DNA from 2 places in the Acidovorax carolinensis genome. Region 2 is predicted to be linked to the other one. Evidence: predicted binding sites of a transcription regulator. Region 2 holds the regulator's gene; the other holds the start of a gene.

Region 1 (3,217 bases), 2.0 Mb from region 2:
ATGGCGAATCCGGAACGGGCAAGGAACTGGTAGCCCAGGCACTGCACGCCAGCAGCCAGCGTTCTGACGGGCCGCTCATTGCCGTCAACTGCGGTGCCATTCCCGAAAACCTGCTGGAGGCCGAGTTCTTTGGCGCCCGCAAAGGCTCTTACACCGGAGCCAACCAGGATCGCGACGGCTATTTCCAGGCAGCACGCGGCGGCACCCTGTTTCTCGACGAAATCGGTGATCTGCCCCTGGCGATGCAATCGAAACTGCTGCGCTCCATCCAGGAGCGCAGCGTGCGACCCTTAGGATCGACCCAGGAGGAGACGGTGGATGTGCGGATCGTGAGTGCCACCCACCGCGACCTTGCGGCCGACGTGCTGTCGGGGCGATTCCGCCAGGACTTGTATTACCGCCTCAACGTGATCGAGATCGTCATTCCTCCGCTGCGCGAGCGGCGTGAGGACCTGCCCGCCCTGTGCGAAGCCTTGCTGACCCGCATTGGGCGCGAATCGGGCGTGAAGCCACCGGCGTTGACGGAGCGTGCGCTGAGCACCATCGCCAGTCACCCCCTCACCGGCAACGTGCGCGAGCTGGAAAACCTGCTGCACCGCGCCGTGGCGCTCAGTGACGGGGACGAACTGCATGTGGAGTGCGCCGCATCCACCGCCGAGGCCTTTGGCACCCGGCCAGCACCCGCCGCCCCGCCAGCGTCCGACGCCAAATTACCATCTGGCACGCAAGGGACCAGTGGGCCGCCCCCATGCGCCACGCTGCCCAATGACCTTCAGGCCTGGCTCGACCAGCAGGAGCGGGAAATACTGGTCCGCGCACTGCGCGAAGCCAACTTCAACCGGACAGCCACTGCAGCACGGCTGGGCATCAGCCTGCGCCAGATCCGCTACCGCATTGCCCGCTTGAATATTGCTGCGCCGAACGACAACGACGTGCATGACGACCTTGCCTGACGAGCCGGCCGCTCGGACTTTGTGGGACGCGGGCTGGCATCGGGACGCCCTCAGGCAACCATCGCCCAATTTTGGCCCACGGCCCAACGGAGCCAGCATCGACCTGATCGTCGTCCACTCCATCAGCCTTCCGCCGGGGCAGTATGGCAGCGGAGCGGTGCAGCAGCTGTTTGCCAACACCCTCGACTGGGACGCGCACCCCTACTTCCAAAGTATCCGGGGGCTGCAGGTGTCCTCGCACTTGTTCATAGAGCGGGACGGCACCCTCTGGCAATTTGTGGACTGCGACCAGCGCGCCTGGCATGCCGGCCAATCCAGTTACCGTGGGCGCGCCCAATGCAACGACGACTCGATTGGCATCGAGCTGGAAGGACTCGAAGGACAGACCTTTGAGCCGGTGCAGTACGCGGTGTTGGCCCGTCTGTGCAGCCACATTGCACAGCGCTACCCCGTGGCCCATGTGGCGGGGCATGAACATATCGCGCCGGGACGCAAGCAAGACCCCGGCCCGGGATTCGACTGGACACGGCTGCAACGCCTGCTCGCCTGGCCTCTCTCGCGGTTTCCCATCGAAACCCGAGGCGCTGCGGACGCCACCCGATGATGCCGCTGTAGCACGCAAACATCAGCACTTGCCCGCCCATCCAGCGGGTGAAAAAAAGTCTGCCGCAATGTCCATGCGGCCTGCTCCAGAAAAACCGCCTGCATCGCCCGATTTTGCTTGATTTCAGTCATGACAAGCCCGCTGCACGGGGCTTTCTGGACCTATCGATACCCTGCTTCGCGCCCCTTCAAGAACTTGTTTGAAGCAGAAAGGGTTTTCCCGGCTGTACACTACCGGTAGTGTCTTGAACACTCTCGACACACCACATATAGCGTGCTGTCGATTGAAACGTTGCACCCTGCGAATTCCGCGACTGCATTTCCAGCCCGCCAGCCCATCCCGGACAGCCCACAGAAGAGGACACCCATGCAAGCTGCTTTGAACACCCCGCCCGCCACCCTCGCCGCCACCCCACAGGGGTTGCCAGCACACAGCGCCGCTGCAGCCAACGTGCTGACGCACTACCAGATCATCCGGCGCAACGGCGCTGTCGTCCCGTTCGAGCCGCAAAAGATCGCCGTTGCCATGATGAAGGCCTTCCTGGCCGTGCACGGCACCCAAGGCGCTGCATCGGCCAGCGTGCGCGAGGTGGTGGATGCGCTGACGCAAAACGTGATCCGTGCGCTGATGCGCTCACGACCTGGCGGCGGGACCTTTCATATTGAAGACGTGCAAGACCAGGTGGAACTGGGCCTGATGCGCGGCGGCCACCATGAAATTGCGCGGGCCTATGTGCTTTATCGGGAGCGCCGCACTCAGGAGCGCGCGCGACAAACCGAAGAGCAGATGCCTGCCGCCCCCCAGTTGCATGTCATTGACGGCGGCGAGCGGGTGGTGCTGGACCTGACGCGCCTCCAGTCCCTCATCGCATCCGCCTGTGTCGGCCTGGGAGCAGACATTAGCGCCCAGCCCATCGTGGCGGAAACCATGCGCAATCTGTATGACGGTGTCCCGATGGAAGAGGTCTACAAGGCCTCCATCCTCGCCGCACGCACCCTGATCGAGAAGGATCCGGACTACACCTATGCCACGGCGCGGCTGCTGCTGCACACCATCGTGCGGGAAGTCCTGGGCCGCGAAGTCACCCAGGCCGAAATGGCGCAAAGCTATGTGGACTATTTCCCGCAGTTCATCAAAAAGGGCGTGGAAAACGACCTGCTCGATGAACGCTTGCTGCAATACGACCTGCAGCGCCTGGGCGCCGCGCTCAAGGCCGACCGCGACCTAAAATTCGATTACCTGGGCCTGCAGACCCTGTATGACCGCTATTTCCTGCACGTCAAGAAAACCCGCATTGAACTGCCCCAGGCTTTCTTCATGCGCGTGGCCATGGGCCTGTCGCTCAATGAAATAGACCGCGAAGCCCGCGCCATCGAGTTCTATGAAATCCTCTCGAGCTTCGACTTCATGTCCAGCACGCCCACGCTGTTCAACAGCGGCACGCTGCGCTCGCAGCTGTCCTCGTGTTACCTGACCACGGTGCCCGACGACCTCGATGGCATCTATGAGTCCATCAAGGAAAACGCCCTGCTTTCTAAGTTTGCCGGCGGCCTGGGCAACGACTGGACCCGCGTGCGCGCACTGGGCAGCCACATCAAGGGCACCAATGGCGAGTCGCAAGGCGTAGTGCCCTTCCTCAAGGTGGTCAACGACACGGCCG
Region 2 (3,217 bases):
CTTCAACGCCGTGGGCAACCACGAGTTTGACCGCGGCTGGCGCGAGCTGTTGCGGCTGCAGCATGGCGGCTGCGAGCAGTTCACCGTGCGCACGCCCTGCCAGCTATCCCGGCCGTTTGAAGGGGCCCGCTTCGGTTTTCTGGCCGCCAACACCGTGCGCGAGGATGGCCAGACGCTGTTGCCACCCACGGGGCTCAAGCGGTTTCACGAAGGGGGCGCCACGGTTACCGTGGGGTTCATCGGTCTCACGCTCAAGGCCACCCCCACCATGGTGTCGCCCGCCGGCGTGGCCGGCCTGCGGTTCGAGGACGAGGCCGCCACCGCCAATGCGCTCGTGCCGCAACTGCGGGCCCAGGGTGCCGATGTGATTGTGGTGGTGATCCACGAGGGCGGAGGCACCACGGCCGGCATCACCGAAACCAGCTGCGCGGGACTGAGCGGCGACATCGTGCCCATCCTTGAGCGGCTGGACCCGGCGATCGACGTAGTGGTGTCGGGCCACACGCATCGGGCCTATGTGTGCGACTACGCCAGCGTGAACCCGCAGCGCCCATTTCTGCTGACCAGCGCAGGCTTGTATGGCACGCTGGTCACCGACATTGCCCTGCGCGTGGACACCCGCACACGCCGCGTGCTGCGCAAGGCGGCGCGCCAGGTCATCGTGCAGGGCGAAGGGTTCACAGGCCCGCAGGGCCGGGTGGACACAAATGCGGTCGTGCCCGTGTATGCCGCCGACCCCGGCGTGCAGCACATCGTGTCCACCTACCGCGCAGCGGCCGTGCCGCTGGCCCAGCGGCCCGTGGGGCAGGCCATCGCCGCCATCGTGCGGCAGCCCGCCCCGTCGCTCGAAACACCGCTGGGCAACCTGATTGCCGATGCCCAGCTGCATGCGACGCGCCTGCCCGGGCAGGGCGGGGCGCAGATGTCCGTCATGAACCCCGGCGGCGTGCGTACCGATCTGGTGCCCGACGAGCGCGGGCTGGTGCGCTATGGGCAGCTGTTTGCCGTGCAGCCTTTTGGCAACCACCTGGTGGTCAAGAGCCTTACCGGGGCCCAGTTGCGCGCGGCGCTGGAGCAGCAGTTTCACAGTGGCACCAATACGCCAGAGCGGCCGCGCGTGCTGTCGGTGTCGGCGGGGTTTGGCTATTCCTACGATCTGTCGCGACCGGCCGGTGCGCGCATCAGCCATATGGTGTTGCACGGCCAGCCAGTGAGCGACGAAACCCGCGTTCGCGTCGCCATGAGCAACTATCTGGCCGGCGGTGGCGACAATTTTACGGTGTTCGCGCAGGCGCCCGACATGCTGGGCGGCGGCCAGGACCTGGACGCGCTGGAGGCGTATTTCCGCACCCACAGCCCGGTGGCGCCCCCGGCGACGAACCGTATCATCCGCAGTGCCGAGGGCACGGGATCAAGCCAATAACAATCAAAAGTGCCGCAGGCGCTTGTGCATCAAGCGCTGGTAGCTCTTTTTTTGATAGTGAACCGTTGCGGGCGTAGAACCGCTGCCTCGGCACCGTGTGGCCTGTTGGCGATGGTGTCTGGTCAGAATTTGCTATTCAATTAATAGCTTATGGCGCTTTATGCATAGGCGCTGCGGGCCAGAAATGCCCTTAATTTGACGCGTTTTACTTGCGAACCTCATCGACCATCGCACGGAAATCGTCGATGTCTTCGAAGCTGCGGTACACGCTGGCAAAACGGATGTAGGCCACCTTGTCGAGCTTTTTGAGCTCGCGCATGACCAGTTCACCAATGCGGCTGGAAAGCACTTCGCGCTGCCCCAGGTTGAGCAGCTTTTCCTCGATGCGCTCGATGGCGCTGTCGATCTGGACAGTGCTGACCGGACGCTTGCGCAGGGCCAGATTGAACGAGGCGAGCAGCTTGCCGCGCTCGTACTCGATGCGGCGGCCATCCTTTTTGACGATGGCCGGAAAATTCACTTCCGGCCGCTCGTAGGTGGTGAAGCGTTTTTCGCAGGCGCCGCACTGGCGCCTGCGGCGGATGAAGACCCCGTCCTCCGACACCCGGGTCTCTACGACCTGCGTTTCAAGGTGGCTGCAGAAGGGGCACTTCATGGGGGCGATGCGCCGGGATTAACCGTAGACCGGGAACCGAGCCGTCAGCGCGTTGACCTTGGCGCGCACGGCGGCGATGTTGGCCTCGTCACGCGGGTTGTCCAGCACGTCGGCGATCAGGTTGGCGGTGATGCGCGCTTCTTCTTCCTTGAAGCCGCGCGTGGTCATGGCAGGGGTGCCAATGCGCACGCCGCTCGTGACCATCGGCTTTTCAGGGTCGTTGGGGATGGCGTTCTTGTTGATGGTCATGTGGGCAGCGCCCAGCACGGCCTCGGCTTCCTTGCCAGTGATGCCCTTGGCACGCAGGTCGACCAGCATCACGTGGCTTTGCGTGCCGCCGCTCACAATGCGCAGGCCGCGTGCGGTCAGCGTCTCGGCCACCACCTTGGCGTTCTTGGCCACCTGTTCCTGGTAGGCCTTGAACTCGGGCTGCATCGCTTCCTTGAAAGCCACTGCCTTGGCCGCGATCACGTGCATCAGCGGGCCGCCTTGCAGGCCGGGGAAAATGGCGCTGTTGATGGCCTTTTCGTGCTGGGCCTTCATCAGGATGATGCCGCCGCGCGGGCCGCGCAGGCTCTTGTGCGTGGTGGAGGTGACCACGTCGGCGTGTGGCACGGGTTGGGGTACACACCGGCAGCGATCAGGCCGGCGTAGTGGGCCATGTCCACCATGAAGATGGCGCCGATTTCCTTGGCTATTCTTGCAAAGCGCTCGAAATCGATGTGCAGGCTGTAGGCCGAGGCACCGGCAATGATGAGTTTGGGCTTGTGTTCCCGTGCCTTGGCTTCCATCGCGTCGTAGTCAATGGCTTCCTGGGCGTTGAGTCCATAGGAGATGACGTTGAACCACTTGCCCGACATGTTCAGTGGCATGCCGTGGGTCAGGTGGCCGCCTTCGGCCAGGCTCATTCCCATGATGGTGTCGCCAGGCTTGAGGAAGGCCAGGAACACGGCTTCGTTGGCGGATGCGCCGCAATGGGGCTGCACGTTGGCCGCTTCGGCACCAAAAATCTGCTTGACGCGGTCGATGGCCAGCTGCTCGGCCACGTCCACATGCTCGCAGCCACCGTAGTAGCGCTTGCCGGGGTAGCCTTCGGCGTATTTATTGGTCAGCTGGGTGCCTTGCGCCCACATCACGGC

Evidence for each region. The regulator NrdR, encoded in region 2, represses ribonucleotide reductase genes. The targets are predictions, from matches to a motif close to CACNANATNTNGTG.
Region 1: the regulator NrdR is predicted to act here: its motif matches at 1,818-1,831, upstream of CBP34_RS03510 (ribonucleoside-diphosphate reductase subunit alpha).

Annotation. Positions count from the first base shown of each region.
Region 1 is NZ_CP021361.1:745,294-748,510, reverse strand. Features, by position in the region: gene CBP34_RS03520 (sigma-54-dependent transcriptional regulator) at 1-953, shown strand, start outside; gene ampD (1,6-anhydro-N-acetylmuramyl-L-alanine amidase AmpD) at 937-1,557, shown strand; gene CBP34_RS03510 (ribonucleoside-diphosphate reductase subunit alpha) at 1,924-3,217, shown strand, end outside.
Region 2 is NZ_CP021361.1:2,779,646-2,782,862, reverse strand. Features, by position in the region: partial or broken gene CBP34_RS13020 (bifunctional metallophosphatase/5'-nucleotidase) at 1-1,423, shown strand, start outside; gene nrdR (transcriptional regulator NrdR) at 1,629-2,078, opposite strand; partial or broken gene glyA (serine hydroxymethyltransferase) at 2,097-3,217, opposite strand, start outside.